3 regions of the Candidatus Brocadia sinica JPN1 genome follow, and region 1 is predicted to be linked to each of the others. Evidence: riboswitches for the same ligand, from Rfam matches in the RefSeq annotation. Region 1 holds a riboswitch; each other region holds the start of a gene.

The links. A riboswitch is a leader RNA that binds a small molecule or an ion and turns the genes downstream of it on or off. The one in region 1 is predicted to bind cyclic di-GMP.
Region 2: linked by a shared signal. The riboswitch ahead of BROSI_RS11950 (hypothetical protein) and the one ahead of BROSI_RS20590 (hypothetical protein) in region 1 are both predicted to bind cyclic di-GMP.
Region 3: linked by a shared signal. The riboswitch ahead of BROSI_RS00135 (LamG-like jellyroll fold domain-containing protein) and the one ahead of BROSI_RS20590 (hypothetical protein) in region 1 are both predicted to bind cyclic di-GMP.

What each region holds. Positions count from the first base shown of each region.
Region 1 covers NZ_BAFN01000001.1:3,582,385-3,589,587, forward strand. The annotation lists gene BROSI_RS16400 (efflux RND transporter permease subunit) at 1-2,335, shown strand, start outside; cyclic di-GMP riboswitch class I at 2,970-3,091, shown strand; gene BROSI_RS20590 (hypothetical protein) at 3,520-3,870, shown strand; gene BROSI_RS20245 (hypothetical protein) at 4,181-5,434, shown strand; gene BROSI_RS16420 (IS1380 family transposase) at 5,603-6,847, opposite strand.
Region 2 covers NZ_BAFN01000001.1:2,633,768-2,640,970, forward strand. The annotation lists gene BROSI_RS11935 (AfsR/SARP family transcriptional regulator) at 1-581, shown strand, start outside; gene BROSI_RS11940 (REP-associated tyrosine transposase) at 684-1,220, shown strand; gene BROSI_RS11945 (LamG-like jellyroll fold domain-containing protein) at 1,608-4,565, shown strand; cyclic di-GMP riboswitch class I at 5,105-5,224, shown strand; gene BROSI_RS11950 (hypothetical protein) at 5,314-5,550, shown strand; gene BROSI_RS11955 (PKD domain-containing protein) at 5,547-7,203, shown strand, end outside.
Region 3 covers NZ_BAFN01000001.1:37,194-44,396, reverse strand. The annotation lists gene BROSI_RS00140 (hypothetical protein) at 1-2,075, shown strand, start outside; cyclic di-GMP riboswitch class I at 2,241-2,338, shown strand; gene BROSI_RS00135 (LamG-like jellyroll fold domain-containing protein) at 2,404-4,845, shown strand; gene BROSI_RS00130 (FG-GAP-like repeat-containing protein) at 4,962-7,203, shown strand, end outside.

The DNA of each region.
Region 1 (7,203 bases):
CGAAAATAGTCGGACAGTATCAAGAATGGTGGCTGATAAGATGGTTGAAGTGAACCATACACTGCCCGCGGGTGTGGTGGCTAAAACGGTCTATGACCGCACTACCCTTGTAGAAAAAACCATACATACCGTGAAGAAGAATTTGGCTGAAGGCGCCCTTTTGGTCATTGCTATTCTATTTCTCTTTTTGGGGAATATACGGGCGGCCCTCATCACGGCATTTGTTATACCATTATCCATGTTATTTACTGTTACCGGGATGGTAAGCAACAAGGTGAGCGCAAACCTTATGAGCCTCGGGGCATTAGACTTTGGAATCATTGTTGATGGCGCTGTAATTATCGTTGAGAATTGCATTCGCAGGTTGTCAGAGGAACAACACCGGCTTGGACGGTTATTAACACGCCAGGAGCGGTTTGGGGTTGTTTTTGAGGCATCAAAGGAAGTACGGAGAGCAACCATGTTTGGTGAGTTAATCATTATGATCGTTTATTTACCAATCCTGAGCCTGACAGGAGTTGAGGGGAAGATGTTTTATCCCATGGCATTTACTGTGATTGTTGCCTTATTTAGCGCAATGGTTCTTTCCGTGACATTTATTCCTGCCGCTGTGGCGTTGTTCTTTTCCGGAAAACTATCCGAAAAGGAAAACTTTTTTGTGCGATGGGCTAAGAAAACCTATATTCCTGTTTTAAGCCTGGCTATGCAGAATAAGGGATTTGTTATAACAGTCGCAGGCGTGATTGTTGTCCTGAGCGGACTTTTAATGACGCGTATGGGAAGTGAATTCATACCAAGTCTGGATGAAGGAGATATGGCAATCCATGCCCTCCGTATTCCGGGGACAAGCTTATCACAAGCGGTAGAGATGCAACATGTCCTTGAAGAAAAGATAAAAGAATTCCCGGAGGTGGATACTGTTTTTTCCAAAATAGGAACCGCAGAGATTGCTACTGATCCTATGCCTCCAAGTGTAGCCGATACATTTGTTATGCTAAAACCACGGTCAGATTGGCCTGACTCTCATAAGTTAAAAGAAGAGTTGATACATGAACTTGAGGAGTATCTCAAAAAAATTCCCGGCAACAATTATGAATTTACCCAGCCGATCCAGATGCGCTTCAATGAGCTTATCGCTGGAGTGCGAAGCGATGTGGCAGTGAAGGTATTTGGAGACGACATGGAAGTCTTGCTTGAAACCGGGGAAAAAATCGCCAGAGCCTTTGAGAAAATACCGGGGGCCTCGGATGTGAAAGTAGAGCAGGTGACAGGTCTGCCGGTTCTGACCATTCAGATGAATCGCAAAGAAATGGCGCGATACGGTCTTAACATTTCTGATGTGCAGGAGGTAATAGAGGTTGCAATTGGGGGGAAGAGTGCAGGGAATATTTTTGAGGGGGATCGGAGGTTCGAACTCATGGTACGCCTGCCTGATGATATGCGCAGTAATGTGGAGGCGCTCAAGAGATTGCCGATTCCATTGCCGGAGAGTGGGGGTGGATTGGATACGGGCGTATTATTCGCAGCGCATTCTAAGGAAAGCAAACGACCGAGTTATATAACGCTTGGCTCTATTGCGGAATTTAACATTAAACCTGGTCCTAACCAAATCAGCAGGGAGAACGGCAAGCGCCGGGTTGTCGTGACGGCAAATGTGCGTGGTCGTGACATGGGTTCGTTTGTGGAGGAGGCTGAAAGAAAGATCAAAAAGGATGTCACTATCCCGGCGAACTACTGGATTACCTGGGGAGGACAATTTGAGCAGATGATGTCGGCAAAGAAACGTTTGCAAATTGTCACTCCCGTGGCACTTTTATTGATCTTTTTCCTGCTTTTTATCACATTTGGAACCATAAAAGATGCCCTTTTGGTCTTCACAGGTGTTCCTTTTGCCCTGACCGGGGGGATAGTTGCACTCTGGCTCAGGGGAATTCCATTATCGATTTCGGCTGGTGTAGGGTTTATAGCGCTCTCCGGTGTGGCAGTATTAAATGGACTTGTCATGATCTCATTTATCACCAAACTGCGTTCGGAGGGCAATCCCCTCGACCATGCCATTCTTCAGGGTGCAGTTACACGTCTGCGTCCGGTACTGATGACCGCCCTCGTTGCCTCTTTAGGGTTTTTTCCGATGGCGATGGCTACCGGAACGGGGGCAGAAGTGCAGCGTCCACTTGCTACAGTAGTGATCGGCGGAATTATATCATCAACTGTCCTCACCTTGCTGGTACTTCCGGTGCTTTATCGGATATTTCACCGTGCGGATGATATACGTAAGGATGAAATGAATAAGGATGTTTATAGTATTGGTACGAAAATAGAATCAAATGTCTAAAAAAACAAACATTTTCATACCCTTTTGTGAGTCTTCGGTTCATGACGGTTTCCTGTATAAAAACTTCCTTTTTTTATAAGTTTTTTACCTCCCCTCAATCCCCTCTTTGCAAAGGAGGGGATAAAGGGGGTGGTTCATTTTGGTTGCGGTTGTGCTGCGTTATGATGTCTCCTGTAACTATTCAGCGAAACTGACAGAGAATGTTTTCTTAGAATAGTTAGGAACCAACAGGGAAAACGGACAGACAGAATAATCCCGAAGGGATGACATGATTATAGAATATCGTTATACCAGTGTTGTTAACCTCGTAGGGGTGATATAGTATCATTGTTTTCGCAATATTTCACCCCTACGGGGTTGAATATTCTGGTGTGTTTTTTTCTATAATCATGTCATTCCTTTGGGATTATGTAATCAATATTTTATTCACTCGTAGTGGTTGTAGGCAAAAGTCTGCTGAATCGTTATGTTTCATTTTAAAAATCCCTTCAAATTCAAAATCGAAATCGTTCGACTGAGCGCTCACGACGAAGTCCGAAACAAATGCCCACTATTTTCTTGACAGGGAAAATATTATTGGTAGATTACTTGAGTTTTGAGAAATACCAAAATATGTAAAATAGTGAAGAAAATATAGCGACAAAGGCAAACCCTGAGTGATCAGGGGACGCAAAGTAACAGGGTCTCTGGGTTTGCACGACGAAGAAACTCCAGCAGCAGCAGCAGCAGCAGCAGAAAGATAGCCTTACTGCCGAAGATGTTTTTTTACAAACATTTTTTAGCAGTAAGGCTTTTTTGTTTTAAGAAACATTGTAACAATTTTGCTCTTTGAAAAAGGGTAGAGTTGAATCATTGTGTTTAGCCACTGTGGAAGCTTCGTGGTGAGTTTTTGGCGCAAGGTGCGACAAATGGGCTCAACGGTTGGGTTGAGGAACGAAACCCGACGTTTTGGTAAACATAAGGCGGTTTTAAGTTTTGCTCTCGTTTTAACCAGCATACTTAACTGGACCTTAAAAGATTTGTTTTCGTTGAATACATTTTTTAAGAGAGGAGAAATGCCCCAAAGAAACTTTTTCATGGTATTGAGTACATGAAAACATAAGGTATATCCTGTGTTATATGAATGAACTTATTTTTAATGTAATGTTATATCGGCAATGATTGTGGAAAGGAGCAGGAATAAAATGCATAAGTACTGGCTAATAGTTGTTATGGTACTTTTGTCGGGGATAAGTAAGTACGGTTATGCAAAGGATATGGGTTCAGAACTAAAAGACAATAGCGCAGACAGTGGTTTTTCTATAACGGAGAAAACAAACGATAGCACGATCGCCCGTTTCCGTGGAGATGGAAAGGTGGGTATCGGCACAGCTGACCCCAACGCGACACTGGATGTGTGGGGAAACATCGGGATTAACGGTATTTCCATTATTAACAATTCCGGTCAGTGGGTTGGTGATACGACCGGGTTGGTTGGACCGGAAGGGTCTCAGGGGCCTCCAGGTCCGCAGGGGCCACACAGGGTATTCGGGTGAAACAGGAGCACAAGGCCCGCAAGGGGAACAAGGTCCCCAGGGTATGGCAGGGCCGATATGACCCATAGGGCCACAGGGGCCGCAAGGTGAAACTGGCGCGCAGGGGCCTCAATGGCTTCCGGGACCAATTGCAGGCATAACTAAGCAAATCACCTATAATGACAATGGAAATGCTGCTGGTGCTGAGGTTTATTATGATAAAGCCAATGGTTATGTTGGTATTGGAATTGAGAATCCTAGCACCCCCTTGAATGTTGCCGGGTCTGTTTTGATAAGTGGTGCTAATAATAAATTGGTTGTGGATGGCAATGTGACTGGAAACCAGGGCGTTATTTTAGATGCTGCAAACAATATGGGAAGGATTGTATTGTCTGGTGGTGCCGGTGGTTTTATTATTGGGAGAAAAAGCGAGAGCGACGATGTTTACTTTTCTCATAATTATGGTTTAGAGCTTTCAACAGGTAATTTTCGTCCCATTACTTTAAACAGCGTAAATGTTAACGTGGGTCGGACAGAACTACCAACAACAATGCAAGTTATAGGTACCGTTAATGCTATTTCCTTTATGGGCGATGGTTCCGGGCTTACGGGAGTGACTGTGACAGAGACAGATCCTGTTTATAGCGATAGCATTGCATCGGGGATTTCAGTTGCTGATATTGGTAACTGGAATACGGCATTTGGATGGGGGGATCATGCTACCGCAGGATACTTAACCAGCTTTACTGAGACAGACCCCACAATTCCTGCAAGCTTGAAGGACGGAATAAGCTGGGGTGAGATTGGCAGCAGGCCTCCTAGATTGGACGATGGGGATGATGTCGGGATTACTACTGAGAGTGATCCCACAGTTCCCGCAAATTTGAAGGATGGGGTGAGTTGGGGTGAGGTATCAAGCATACCTCCTGATATTGCTGATGGTGACCAGGTTGGTATTGTTTCTGAGGTTGATCCTCAAGTGGGTACAAATACCACGAACTATGTTTCCAAATGGAACGGTTCTCAACTTGTTACGGGAACGATCTTTGACAATGGGAATATTGGTATTGGAGTTCCAGCTCCTAATGCTAAACTTGATGTGTCGGGAGCTTGTAAAATATCTGGTTCAGGTGATGTAGGAAGTGCACATTATGCTATTGTTAATACAACAAAAACAACTCCTGGAAGTGCATATAGATGGATTATTTATAATATGACCGGTGTATATGGTGATAAATTAAGTTTCTGGTCTTATGATTTTACAAATCCATGTTCCGGAGGAATGTGTGATGAAAGGTTTTCCATCTATGATAATGGAGATGTTTATGTTCCCGGCAATGTCGGCATTGGTACAACAAATCCTGCACAGAAACTCCATGTAGTAAGTACTGCACCAGATGCCTCTGCTACCGGTATTGCCCATTTCGAGGCGACATCTTCCAATAACCGATATATTAAAGTCAAAGGAAGTGCTGTGGAAGCGAACTTTGGAATTGGATCATTGACTCCACACGGGTATGCATGGTCTAACCCGCATTTTTCACAGAGGGTAATTTGTAATATCAAAAGGTTTCAAAATACATAATGAGTTTGGTATCCAAGACTGATTTTTCTGCTTTTATGCATCAACATTGAATATCCTCATCGTTTTATTGATAAAAACCCGGGAGATGCTATCAAAAGGCGTATTTGGGGCGTAGCGCTCCCGTCCGGCTTAGCAATCATACTTACAATGGTAAATCTTTTTTGAACTTCAACAGAGCATTGGATACGCTTTACGAATGTTTTGAAAAGCGCGCTGAAAGACTTCTTTATAGGGATAAGCACTGGACAGGCAAACTGCGATTCTCCTTACACTCACCTTTACCTGTGCGCCAATCTTGAGCAGTTTTGTTCGGATCGTGCTGCACTGTGCTTGTGAGAATTCTGTTGAACAAAGCCCTATCCGTCTTAATTCGTTGAGTAACACATAAGCCACTGACGAGAACCACAGCCTCAGTTGATTGGCACGCATCGTCTCTGTACTTGTCCGGTCGGCAAACAAATGTAACTGCTGTTCCTTGATCCTGTTTTCCATCTCCCCCCGTGCACAATACTCTTGCTCGTAAAGACTCCTGGCATCTTTCTCCTCCGATTTTAGTGATGTTACTACAAACCGGGGATTTGGCCCCTTCTCTAAATATTCCACCTTGCCCACTACCCGACGACCCTTGGACCAACTCTTCACCGTTTTATAGAAAAAATCTTTATACACCCTGGATGCTCTTCCTGTCTGCTCATATTGTTTTCTTGCCTCTTCCATTTCGCCTTGTATCTCTTCTTGTAATCGAGAATTCCTTGCAAGCCCAAAAAGATAGTCTACATGGTTTGCTTCACACCAACTCATGATTTCTTCCCTCGCAGACCCCGAATCGCCCCGCACCACAATTTTCACCTCAGGCCACTGGTTCCGAACGTGATTGACGACCCGCTCTATCTCCTCTTTTGCCCCTTCGCTTGCATCCACCCCTGATGTCCTTAATTTCGCACATAACAAATAGTCATCGCAAAATATGTACAAGGGTAAATAACAATACTCCCCGTAATATCCATGGAAAAAACGACCTTCCTGGCTCCCGTGTATCGGATCATCCGTCGCATCCAAATCCAAAACAATCTTGCTTCGCCTATCCTGCCCTGTCGGGTCTTTCTTCTTGCACAAAACTGCCAACAATGGGTCTATCCTCAATTGATCATGATCATTCAAGTCCTCATATCCTAACGCTATCCCATATATCCTCTGTGATAATAATTCTTCTACTGTATGCTCTATTGCGCCCTGATCCCGATAATCGGTAAAACACTTTGAAAACTCTTTCATGAAACCTCTTGCCTGTTCTAATTCTCTCAGTAACAGGCCTCCGGCGTCGGTTGTTATTTGCCCTCCATTAAATTGCGATATTACCTTCCTTCCGCTTAACCCTTGATACTCTATTGCATCTTTACACCCTGTTTTCACCTTCAACCCTCCTCTTGCTATGTATAATCTGTTCTTTACAAACATCTTATACCATAAATATCGAGGGTTGTCTAACATATCGGTGAGAAATCCGGGCTAGAATGCAAATGGTGCATGGGTATGGCAAAAGGCGCAAAGTGTGAGAGCGAGATTTGCAAGTTAAAGGATAAATCTTTGTCATTCTTAAAGAGGATCAAAGCGCATTGCCTTGATTGCGTGGGAACTCGGCAAGAGGTTAAAAGTTGCACAGGGAAATTACTATTTGAGGATCGTCTTTGTTATCTGCATCCTTACCGGTTTGGACACAATCCAAGACAAAGGGGTATTGGCAACCCAAGATTTGCCAAAAAACCCCA
Region 2 (7,203 bases), 950 kb from region 1:
GATATTGCTGGGTGGATATGGTGTCATTTGAACGGATGGTTGAAGATATTGAAGATATGCGCAGGGAAATGGAGAAACGGGGAACCGGTGAAGCGGAGAATGGGGGAACCGGTGAGGCGATTCGGAGTAGTCTCCCCCATTCCGTTTTCCCGATTCCCCCTTTTCCCCACGCTCCCCCTATTTCCCCAACTCAGTCAGAGATGCTCCGGTTTGCGGAAAAGGCAATGAATTTATACAAAGGATCATTTCTTTCCCCGGAAACCCGGCACGCATGGGCGGCATCCGTACGGGAACGCTTGCGGGACAAATTCCGCCATCTTGTCATCTCACTGGGCACTCATCTGGAACAAACACGGCAATGGGAAAATGCGGCAGCACATTACCGGAAGGCTGTTGAAAAGGACGATCTTGCCGAGGCATTTTACCAGCGGCTCATGGTATGCTATCAACAGCTTGGTCAAGGCGCACAGGGAGTCGAAGTTTACCATCGCCTGAAGAGCGCTCTTTCTGCTGCATTTGGAATCGAACCATCCCCTTTAACAGAGTCCCTCTACAAGTCACTGTGTTGTGATAATACGTAGTAGTGGCAACTATAATAAACGCCTTAAATAATAACAAGAATGTAGGATGGGTGAAGCGATAGCGCACCCATCAAATTACGGTTTTGTATAGGGAGTTTAACCATGGAATATCGTAGGGCATGGTGCGCAGGAGGTTGGTATTTTTTTACGGTGGTTACGTATAAAAGACAACCGATTCTGACTGTACCGGAGAACATTTCTCGTCTCAGAAGGGCCTTTCATCATGTAAAACAAAAACGCCCATTTGGGATTGACGGAATTGTAGTATTGCCGGATCATGTGCATTGTGTTTGGCGATTACCCGAAGAAGATCGTGATTTTGCAACGAGGTGGCGATTAATCAAACATTTTTTTAGCCGGGCATGTTTTTCTTTGGAAGAAACGCAAAGCCACTCAAGAAAGGGTAAACAAGAACGTACCGTGTGGCAGAGACGATATTGGGAACACCTCATCCGTAATGAAGAAGATTGGCGGAGGCACATGGATTATATTCATTATAATCCCGTCAGGCATAAGCTGGTGGCAAGGCCATGCGATTGGCCACATAGTTCATTTCAAAAGGTGGTCAAACAAGGTTTGTATGAATGGGATTGGGGGAGCAGCGAACCTGAAACGATTGAAGAAATGGATTTTGAATGAGATTATGTAAAATGGTTATTATGTTGATGACTCTGCTCCGCCTGACCCATCCTGCATGAAAAACGACGAAACATTGGGAATGATGGGTTCACTTCGTTTAACCCATCCTACATAATCTAGTAGGATGGGTGAAGCGATAGCGCACCCATCAGATTTTATTCGTATAGCGACAGAATATAAAGCTGTAATTGACCAATATTTACAACTTTTCTGAAAAAATCCTTAATCCGTATGCTATCCGTATGCAACCGCGTGATAGCGTATGTCAAACAGGGTATCCGGCAATTGGCAATCCTTTAGTCGTCTTTATCAATTTAGTTTTTTTAATAATTTCCAATGGTCGTCTGTTTTTATAAAACCTTTTGTCAGATAGGAGGAGGACGCAACATGGAAGGTATAAAAAAATGGCTTTCAGTATTTTGTGTCTTAACCGTTTTTGTAGGTATCTTCATTTTTACCCTGCCTGCCTGCAGTTTTGCTGTTGTGTATCACACGAACGAAATAATCCAACAAAGTGAAACCACCTGGTACGCTGCCGATAACCCCCACATCGTCCAGGGATATGTAATACTTGATCCCACGGTAGAGGGTGTAGTTATATTGACAATAGAGCCAGGATGTGTCGTAAAATTTGATGGCAATGCATACATATCCACTGGTCAATACCAGGTAAAAGGCGCCTGTTTAAATGCGAATGGGGACATTGGCAATCCCATCATCTTTACCTCTAATCAGGCAATCCCGGCGCCGGGTGATTGGCGTGGGATAAGATTTGAGGAGAGTACCGGCGGGGTAAGTATGAGCAATTGTATCATTGAATATGCGACTGATGCGGTTCTTTGTACGGACAACGCAGTACCTTTCCCCCTTTTTCAAAACTGTACGATCAGACATTGCGGACGTGGTGTTCTATGTAAGTTTGATAGTTCCCCGGTTATTCAAGATTGTACGATAGAAAATACCACCGAGGGTATCTACCTTAGCAACAATTCTTCGCCGAATATTCAGCATTGCACGATAAACAATGCTAACGGTACTGGTATCGAGGTTTTGAGTGGCTCTTCGCCAACCATACAGCGCTGCACGATTTCAGCGTGTGGTATGGGTATTCGAGTTGGGGGGGATGGTCCGTTGCCAAATATCAGCGATAATACCATTAGTAATTGTGTAACTTATGGTATGGAATTTAGCAATGCCTTACCTGGTTGTACCATAGCAAATAATGTCTGGAATAATAACGGTTGGTATCCCATCCGCGTTACGGCGTATACAGCCAGCTTTCTTGGCGGCGGGAATACCGGAAGCGGTAACGGGACGGATGCTATATCAATTTCCGGAGGATTGGACTACTTCGGCGCCCCAGACGCCACCTGGCCAAAGGATGGATTTGATTATGAAATTAGTGGTTTTTTGAATATCGGTCTATATTCAACAGCTACCTTGACCATAGAACCAGGGTGTGTGGTGAAATTTAATAGCCCGGGAGGACTCATTTTTCACAAAGGCGCTTTAAATGCACATGGAACCAGTGATAAGCCCATTACTTTTACCTCCAGCGCGGCAACCCCTGTACCAGGAAATTGGAGTGGGATAACATTTGGACCTGACACCTATGATGCAGGCACAATCATGGAGCACTGCATTGTAGAATATGCAACAATGGGAATTACCTGTCAAGATGCCTCGCCTGCCATTCAGCATTGCACGGTAAGAAACAATGATACCGGTGGTATTTACACATCGGTTGGAGCCGCGCCATCCATAACCTTCTCGAATATACAAGATAATAAATATGGTGTTCTGTCTAATGACGCCAATCCCGTTATAAACCATTGCAACATCACCGGCAATCTTTACCATGGTATTCTTAACCAGGGTAGCGCTGTTGCCATAAATGCGGAGAACAACTGGTGGGGTGATGCAAGCGGCCCTTCCGGCGCCGGTCCGGGGACAGGCGATAGCGTTAGTGGCCTTGTAGACTATACCCCGTGGCTCTTGTCGCCATTCACGGGCAATTCCTCCGGCGCCCTGAGTATTTATACCTTTAATGAGGGAATGGGGACGGCTGCTTATGATTATTCAGGCAATGGCAATGACGGCACCATCAGCGGGGCAACATGGACAACTGGCAAGGACGGAGGCGGGTTGGATTTTAACGGTACGAGTAGTTATGTGTCAATCCCCCTGATAAACAGCGCCGAGGTCTCTGTGAGTGCATGGTTCTATAAGGATGCTGAAGATATCATCCGCAATGATGCCATCTTCAGCGGATTCAGGAACAATGCAGATCTGCAAATGCGGGAGGGGTTTGAATTGCGGTTTGATTCAAGCACCCCCGACACCCTTGCGTTCGTCCTCGTGACACAGGATGGAGTCGGAAACAAGACGATGCAAATTGCCCGAAGGAACCTGCGTAACTCCGTTGGTAGTTGGTATCATGCCGTAGGCACTTACAACCAGACGACAGGTCAGCAGAGGTTGTATGTCAATGGAGAATTGGTCCGTACCGTAACCCATCCGGCGGGAAATACCGTTGTGCCGTTGACATTTTATCCCGATATGAGGATGGGGCATTCGAGGGTTAAAAACGGATATTTCAATGGTATCATCGATGACGTTCGCCTCTACAATCGACCCTTGAGTGATCAGGAAATCCATGACTTATACAACGCCTTTACCGGTGTCCTGCTGGCACACTACACCCTTGATGAAGGGGCGGAGACGATCGCCAATGATTCGTCAGGCAACGGTAACCACGGTGCAGTCAATGGAGGGGCGATATGGACGGCGGGGATAAATGGAACTGGACTGGGTTTTGACGGGGTAGATGATTATGTGTCAATCCCCCGAATCAACCAGGACGAGATTTCCATTTCTGCATGGTTCTATAAGGATGCTAAAGATACCATCCGCAATGATACCATATTTAGCGGGTTCAGAAGTAACTCAAATCTGCAACTCCGTGAGGGGTTTGAATTACGGTTTCCCGCAGGTGCCCCCAATACCCTCCAGTTTGTCCTTGTGACACAGGAAGGTGGCGGTGCAAGGACCACGAGAACGGCCCAATGGAATTTAGGCAATTCAGTGGGAAGCTGGCACCATGCTACAGGCACCTACAACAAGACGACGGGCGAGCAGAGGCTCTATGTAAATGGCGCATTGGTGAATACGCAAACCCATCCGGCAGGAAATACAGTCGTACCATTAACGGCGTATCCTGATATGAGAATAGGGTATTCGCGGGTGAATTCAGGCTATTTTAACGGCGTCATTGATAATGTCAGGCTTTATAAGTTGGAATTGACTGGTCTGGATGTGATGTATCTCTATAATAATGGGCTATGAGCCGCCTTGTAGGGTAGGCTCGCCTACCATTTATTTCGTATTAATGTAGCTTTTTGAAATCCTGCATGAATGGTATTTATTGTAGGGGCAGGTTTCAAGTCTGCCCCTATTACGGTATGTAAAACATTGTTATTGTTGGAATTTTTCAAAAAACTAAATTGTTACTTTATTTCAAATTTATGTGGGTGGAAGGGGGCAAAGGGTCACCGTCTTAAATGATAAATGAATTGAGTCTTCCTCAAGAAAAAAGTGTGACATGGCACATAAGTGTGAAGGCACACTTATGTGCCATGTCATACTTTTCCCCATCTTTCAGATATCCAATTCAATCTTTGTACTATGCATAAATATATAATAATATATTACTTCAGATTAATATAGCATAATAATTCTTTTGTCCTAATTATGGTACACTTTATGCTATTAACATTTTCTTAAGGTATTTTTCAAAGGCGTTGTTTAATCTGATCTATGATTTAAAATTTTATTTTTTATTTGACAGCGATTATAAAAACTATTAAATCCTCCTACAAAAAGGATAACGAAAAGGGCAAATCCTGAGTGATCAGGGGACGCAAAGTAACAGGGTCTTCAACAAAGTTGAGAGTAGAGAGTTAAGGGTTTAGTGTTATATTTTGGAAGACAGCCTTACTGCCGAAGATGTTTTGATGGACATTTTTGCAGTAAGGCTTTTTTGTTTTATGGATATAGAGAAACTTTGCCGGAAGCTCTGTCGAATACTTAGACAATGGGGTACACCTCACGAAAAGAGTATCCAAACGATGAAACTGTAATGTATGCAGAGATAGTAGACAGGACAGAAAAAAGTGCAAATGCATCTGCTTTAAGAGCAATTGCGATGGATGCTTTTATCAATGCGGCCAAGTTTTATAGTGTAAGAACTGCTAAATTGGCAGAAGTTACAGGTGTAGCTTTGAATAATGATAGTCACGGATACCTTAATAAATTCAAGGGGATAAAATGAAGAAAATAAATTACTGGTTTTTAAAATGGTTTTTATTGTTTATTGTAGTTGTAGGAATAAACCTTACAGGGAATTATATGCAAGTCACAGCTATGGAAGTTAGTCTGAGTATTGCGGAAATTGCACAAACTGCCGATCTTATTTGTATCGGTACAGTAGATCGTCAAATGTGCCAGTTTAACAATAAAGAATTTATTATTACTGAAGTGTATTTTACTGATATTGAAATTGTTCATGAAACAGAGCGTTCTAAGCAGAAAAAATTTTCTGAAATTCAGCTGTCATATGCAGGGGGGCAGGTTGGTGATAAAGGAATGCGTGTAAACGATGCGCCAATTTTGCAGGAGGGACATCGCTATCTTATGTTTCTACAAGACGATGGGAAGGTTTATATGAACCCTGTTGTAGGAGGAAGACAAGGTCTATTCGAAATAATACACGATATGGATTCCCAGAAGGAATATCTCTTAACTCCATCGAAGAAGGCCGTTGTTGGCATAAATACGGAAGGAATCAAGGTCAGTAGAAAACGTGTTTCGCATATTAAAAATGGTAGAATAATTGAAGAAGAACCAAAGGAACAAATATCTGAAAGGTTTAAGTCTCAATTACCGAGTCCTTCTAACCCAAACGATTCTGTTAGGCAATCGGATATCTTAAGTAAAAGAACCGATGATGAACTTCAGTTACTGAGTTTGAAAGAATTTGTTGACTTCATTAAGAATATCGCACTTAAGACACATCTGGGGAAAAAAAGGTTAAAAAGAGGTAGTCAGGGGCGATTTTATAGGAGACAAAATGGGAAAATGGAAGTCGAAGACTTTAAATCAATAGTTAGACAGAAGTTGCCGACTCTTGGTGAAAAAGGAAATAATACAACTATATTAGAAGTTACAGGCGAATCTGATAAACGTGCCAGGGTATATTCTGAAACTGTTCCGGTTCCTAAAGGGGGGACATTAGGTTATTGCGGCATTCAATCTTTGCCAATTGTTATGGAGCAGGTTCCTGAGGATTGGTTTTGTTACGATGACAATGAGTTTAGTGTGTCTATGTGGAATAATTTTATGGATATTTACAGAAAATATGCTGATGATGGGAATGACCGAGGGAATAACGGTGTAAATGAATTTGTGGGTTTTCTTGATGACTCACAGTTATATAATGCATATGGGTTTAATTGGGGAAGCGGTCTTGCTGTGTGCATAACTTACTCCTGGGATTATTATAACTGTACTGAAATCTTAGAGACAGATATTGCATTTAATAATGCCTATTCTTGGACGGATGACGAAGATTATGCTTTGGGTAATTATGATGTTATACTGTATCGTCCAGCTGTTAATCATGAAGTGGGACATTCCTGGGGTTATCAACAAGGAATTTATGAAGAAACATATGACTATGACTACCTCTCTGTCATGCACCCATACTATTTTGATATTGTAGAAAATGGAAGAGGCATACATCACCCTGATGCATATTTAATTCGCAGGGCATATGATAGCCAGACAGGCATTTTAGATGTTGTAGATGTTGGTGTTGAGTCATATTATGCTTCCGATGGATTACATAATGCTGAAACAGATAAAAGTTCTTATTTTGCAGGGGAAAACATTACTATAGAAGATGTTACTGTAGAAAACATGTGTT
Region 3 (7,203 bases), 3.5 Mb from region 1:
CAGAAAGTGGCGCAAAATATGCAAGGCAGATGGGGTATGATTCTATAAACATAAAATCCGGTATCTATGCCTCCCCTGATACCTATAAAGGCAAACAAGACTTTTCAGGTTTTAAATTTTATTTCATTAATCCTGATAAAATGCTGATTAGTAGTATGGGATATGATAGGAATATAAACATTACAAAATCTTATTCACAAGCAGAACGAGATTTTTACAATCAGTATATGACGTGGAAGAGCTATGATCCGTTTCCGGACAATATAGCAACGGGCTGGTTTCAGGGCACATCAACGGAATTTAATCCACTTTGGGATTTTCAGCAACAGGCGGTTATCGATATGGTTGTTGAGGGAGTTATAGCTATGTGCCATGACTATGAAGATGTAAGCTTGCCATTTACCTTTGCCGGACATATGTATGATGAATCCCCTCTTGATGGTTATTTTTATTGTTGGGTAAGTGGACGTAACAAAGTAACTTACTTGTCCAATTGGACGGGGACAGAGTCTGGTTTACTACACGGAACTATAACGCATGAATATGCAACATATCAAGATGGGAAAGCTGCTTTTTTCAAACAATTGAAGGCAAGAATGCTGGCTGAATTTCCTAATGCTAAATGGATCGTAGAGCCATATGATGTGTACTGGGGATGGATAAATCAGATAAAAGATCGTACAGACAAAGATGAATTAACCCCTGATATGATTTCACAGGAAAGCTCTAGTACGGAATTTGTAGATGATAGCGCTATTTTTAATTCAGGATTGGCTATTACGAAAGATATGATGGGCATCAGTCAGCCCAACAGTGTCGACGAGTATGAAAATCGTCTTTATGCGGCCAATGCTGGTATCAACAGGGCATGGTATAATTGGTTCCTGCGGTTCGGCGGCACGGGAAATATGCCGAGCTTTCAGAACATCACGGAAGTCTATCCCAGACTTAAACTCATACGGTGTTTGCCGAATTGGGACAATTTAAATAATGTTCCTCTCACCGATCGTTCATGGGATGGCAGTGTGTATCGGAGCACAAAGAGTTATGCCAGCAGCGATGTCATGTATTCACGTCAGCCGAAGACAGGAAAACTCTTTGTGGTGTTTGTGACGAAAAACGGCGTGGTAAAACTCAATGCGGGTGAGACGGTCACCGGGGTACAACGTGCCGATGGATACTTTATTGAGTCCGGGGATGGGAGCGCCGATGTTGCAATAGTTGGCGATGAAATAAGGTTAAAGAGTGGGGTTAGTATTGATGTCGATGCAACCAATGGTCAGGTGAAGGGGAGGGGATATATTTTTACAGTATCAACATCAACCGGTATACCTCCAAAGGTTGTGACGGGGTCAGCGACCGATGTGACGTCAAATTCCGCTACGTTGGGAGGCACAGTGAATGCCAATGGCTTATCAACTACAGCATGGTTTGAGTATGGCACAATAAGCGGGACATATGGCAGCAAGTCATCGGCGCAGGGTGTCAGCAGTTCAGGCGACACAGCAATAAGCATAGGCATAAACGGCTTGTCGGCAGCGAAGACGTATTACTACAGGCTGGTGGCAAAAAACAGTTCCGGAACCAAATACGGAGGTGAAAGGTCCTTTACTACTAATTCCACAACAACCAATCTTGCCCCCAATCCTGGCTTTGAAACAGACCCCATGGTAAATTACTTCACTGCTGGCAAAGGAACATTCACCTGGACGACAGATGCCGCACATGGCGGAAGTCGATCCCTTAAAATAGTTTCCGGCCAATCAATCGGAACATTTGCGCGCTGGATGAGCAAAACGACAGAGATCGGGGCCTTCGCCGGCGCTTATTATACAGCTTCTGTCTGGATGAAGGCAAGCGATATACAGCAATATGGAAAGCTTGTCATAAACTTCTGGGATTCCTCCTTAAAGTATTTGGGAGGCTATAAATCATCTGGCCTGGTAAGCGGTACGTCGGGTTGGACGAAAATTACCGTTCAGGGTACGGCGCTATCCAATGCGGCATATTTGCGGGCAGAATTCAGGCTCTATGGGCCTGGAACCCTATGGATTGATGATGTGACGATAAAATAAAAACTATTTTAGAGGAAAAGGTTCTTCGTTATAAATAAACCGGCATTGTAAAAATTTATTATATTATTTCTTGACATAAAACAATATTTATGCTAAAAAAGAAAAAATATGATCTGTGTGATTTTAAAATAACGACCTTTTTGAAACAAAAAATAAAGAAAAACAGAACGATAAGGGCAAACCCTGAGTAATCAGGGGACGCAAAGTAAAGGGTCTTTAAACATACAGGGAAGTAGTTTAAACAAGATAGCCTTACTGCCGAAGATGTTTTTATAAATATCTTTGCAGTAAGGCTTTTTTATTTGAATGTTAATTAAGGAGTAAGAAAATGGCTATTCGACATAAATTAATATTAGGGGCGATTTCTTTCACCGGCATATTAGGATTTTTATTCATTCTGTCTTTTCCCTCTTTTGCACAAGAATGGGGAAGTATTAGCATTGGGACAGATACAGCTGGAGCATTGGAAGTATCTCTAGAGAATAGTAAGATAAGACTGAAATATGGGCGTTTTTTTGGCGGAGACCATTATGAACATGTGATCAAGGATCTGGTGATCAAGAGTGTCAATGAGGATCAGGCAGGGCTTTACCTTGATGCATGCGCTAATCGTGGTACACTAACAACTGCGTATGTTGTACAGGATGGGGCAGATGTCAAGACCGTTCGACTCGAGTGGGATAATGGGGCAAAGGTATCAGAGGTATCGATCTTTCCAGATAGTTATTATATAAAAACGAAATATATAAGGTATGGTACAAATATTGTAGACCAGGGGTCTCCCGGAGGCGGTGGTAGTAGTAGTGGGGTGTATGAAATATATGGCGCGAGTGAGTGGAAAAGAGGTTACGTAATTTATCCCAATATTTATTTTGATCGGTACCCGGGTGATGTTGGTTACCAAAATATTACCGAAATAGATCAACCAGGGCCTCTGGATTATCACGGGTGGTTTATTATGGGGGTATACAATGTGGCAAATGGGAGAGGATTTGGTAGGGTAGCGCCTGTATCGCAGATAGACATTATAAAGCTTTTGTGGAAAACAGGCTTTGAGCTTTTTCCCACGTTTTCCCGGCCACATTCGCCTTACACTGGATATTTATTTGTAGTGACCGGAGGAGGCGCCAATGAAATACTCTCGAGAGGGAGGAATCTGGCCGATGGTTTGGGAGATAATGCGTCGCCCACTGTGGCTATAACCAACCCCTCTAATGGGGCAACATTTACAACGCCAACGGACATAACGATAACGGCAACGGCCTCGGATATTGATGGTGTCGTGAGCAAGGTTGAGTATTACGCGGGGAGCACAAAACTTGGTGAAACAACCTCCGAACCTCACATTCTCACATGGAACAATGTAACCGCTGGCAGTTATGTACTCTCAGCAAAAGCAACAGATAACGATGGAGCAACGGCGACTTCTAGCGTGGTGAATATAACAGTTTTCAAAGCCGGTATGGTAGGGTACTATAAATTTGATGAAGGGAACGGGACGATTGCTATTGATTCTTCAATCTACGGAAATAATGGTACCATCAATGGAGCCACATGGACAACCGGTAAAAGCGAGGGGGCGTTGAGTTTCGATGGAATTGATGATTTTGTGTCGGTTCCACGTATGAATAATGACGAGATTTCCATTGCTGCATGGTTCTATAAAAATGCAAATGATACAACGGGTGTTGATGCCATATTCGGTGGATATAAATGGAATTCAGACGTACAACTTCGGGAGGGGTTTGATTTGAGATTTAACAAAACTACTCCCAATAAGCTTCAATTTATTCTCGTGACGCAGGATGGAAGTGGAAATAAGACACAGAAAACCGCGATAAAGGATTTGGTCAATTCAGTTGGTAGTTGGTATCACGTTGTAGGTACTTACAACAAGGCTACAGGGGAACAGAAGCTTTATGTAAATGGGCAGCTGGTTAATACCCAATACCATCCGGCGGGAAATACGGTTATGCCATCGACTCAATATCCTGACATGAAAATAGGGGGTTCCGGCAATAATGGTTATTTTAAGGGCAAGATTGACGACGTCCGCCTTTATAATCAACCATTAACCAGCCAGGAAGTTCAGGACTTGTACAATGCCCTTAGTATTGGCCTGCAGGCTCACTATCCGTTCGAAGAAGGGGGCGGGACAATTGCTTCTGATACATCTGGCAATGGAAATCATGGCGCTATCAATGGAGCCACATGGACAACTGGGAAGAGTGGAAATGGGTTAAGCCTTGATGGAATCAATGATTACGTATCAATTCCACGTATGAATCATGACGAGATTTCCATTACCGCATGGTTCTATAAAAATGCAAATGATACAACAGGCGTTGATGCCATATTCGGTGGATATAAATGGAATTCAGACGTACAACTGCGGGAGGGGTTTGATTTGAGATTTAACAAAACTACTCCCAATAAGCTTCAATTTATTCTCGTGACGCAGGATGGAAGTGGAAATAAGACACAGAAAACCGCGATAAAGGATTTGGCCAATTCAGTTGGTAGTTGGTATCACGTTGCAGGTACTTACAACAAGGCTACAGGGGAACAGAAGCTCTATGTAAATGGACAGCTGGTTAATACCCAATACCATCCGGCGGGAAACACGGTTATGCCATCGACTCAATACCCTGACATGAAAATAGGGGGTTCCGGCAATAATGGTTATTTTAAGGGCAAGATTGACGACGTCCGCCTTTACAATCAACCCTTAACCAGTCAGGAAGTCCAGGACTTGTACAATGCCTTATGAGATGTTTTGCCCGCAAAGGAACTTAAAAGTGCGAAGTGTAGCGGGTGGATAAAGGATATTTTTTGTTTACATCGTAATTATTTATAGGGACAAATCTGTTTTTTGAGGATAAAGCAATGATGAAAAGATTCATTTTATTAACTATCATATTAACCCCGTCGTTGATTTCTAATTTTATCGTGGAATTGAAAGCAAACGGACAGGTGCCTGGCATCCCCCCTAATCTGGAAGTTACAGCCGAAAGCGGCATGGTTAACCTGTCGTGGGGCAGTGTTGCTGGAGCAACTGGTTATAATATATATCTTTCAAGACACCCTGGAATAAATAAATCAAACTGGATAACTCTTGCAGGAATGCAAATAAAGCAAATTACATCTCCCTATCAACTGACAGGTCTTAATAATGGGACTTTATATTATTTCGTTGTTACAGCAGTAAATTCGTTTGGCGAGAGTTTATCATCAGATGAAGTTTCCGCGACTCCATCGCCATCTCTGGTTAGTCCGGTTCAATTTAACGATATTTCAGTGATCTCCGGGCTAGAGCAGACTAAAAAGCATGCATTTGGAAATCCTTTATTGGGAGATATCAACAATGATGGTAATTTGGATATCGTGGACCCTCATCACACATGGCGACCTTCGCTTTACCAGAATAAGGGGGATGAAACATTCACGAATATAATTTACGACTCGGGTATAAAGACTGATAGTCAAATTGATAGACATGGGTATGCTATAGGAGATTATAATAACGATGGAAATCTAGATTTGTTTATTGGCGTCGGTGGTGGTGGAATAGGTACTGATCATAGTAGTCAACTTTGGGAAGGAGATGGCACAGGCAAATTTACGGATGTTTCGAATCAGGCAGGCATTGACATTACTTCTGCCCGAGGGACAAATTGGATAGATTATGATAATGACGGCTATTTAGATTTGTTTGTGTCTTTTGGTGGCGACGAAGGCACAGGGGTTGTATATAAAAACGATAAAAGTGGATCTTTTTATGATGTTACGGCCTCAACGGGACTAACTAATTTATTTGATTATATAATGTCTTTTGCTGACTATGACAATGATGGAAATATGGATTTGTTTGCGGGGGGGTGGCAAGCGGGCAAATTATATCGCAATAATGGAAATGGTGCCTACAATCTGAATAATTCCTTTATTGTTGGAAACAAGGAAACGGTGAGGGGTGTTGCGTGGGGGGATTATAATAATGATGGATTCATTGACCTTTATGTTGCCAGGGGCAATAATGATTATCATAGAGCACTGTTTTGGGATCAAACAAGGATTGATTTTAGTAATACATTAGCTGGATTCACCGAACCCGGGGATGTGACCTTTCGATGTGAGCCGGGTAGTAATATTACTTTTGATCTCCGGATAAATGGTCAGAAAAATACCGCTTCTGTATTCGTTGGGAAGGATAGAAAAAATCCCCTCACAATTCCTTTTACTCTGAATTCCGATGAAGTTACCGGCATGCCGATGATTAATGTTGGAAAAGAAAATGCCTTCTTCGTTTGGAAAGAAGAAACGGGTAATACATGGCATATACAATGGACTAAGACTGTAAGTGTATCTGGACCTGGTTTTTGGGGGCATATTATATCTGACGGGAATTTTTCGCAAGTGGAGACTAATTCACCTATAATAAAGACAAATTTTAAATCAACACTTTATCGGAATAATGGAAATGGGTCTTTTACCGATGTAACCGAGGAATCACGTACCGGACACATCGGCAATAATAGTGGGGCAATTTGGGGAGATTTTGATAATGATGGGTATTTAGATTTATATGTTGTAGACGCAAGCGATGTCCTGGGAAACAGGACAAATACCCTCTATCGTAATCTGGGAGACGGAACTTTCGAGGATATTACTGGGACGGCCGGAGTTGGCGCGGCGGTAAATGCAGTTGGACGTCATTATGGCGCAGCATGGGGAGATCTTAATAATGACGGAAATCTGGATTTGTTTTTGTCGAACGGATTTGGATGGGGATTTCCTCTATCAAATGGGAAGGCAATACTTTACAAAAATCCTGGGAATGGTAATAACTGGATAAAAATTAAATTGGTAGGCACAAAGAGTAACCGATCAGGAATTGGCGCCAGGGTAGTATTAAATACTTCTCAGGGGATTCAAACACGCCAGCTAAATGGGAATGGAGGTGAAGTTTATTCACAGGGGGTGTCCCCACTTCATTTTGGTTTGGGGAATATAAGTGTGGTAGATACTATTAATATATTCTGGCCAAGTGGCGCCGTCCAGACATTAAGCCAGATTTCAGCGAACCAGGAGCTAACAACTGTCGAGACGAATATAAATGACTCTATGGTAG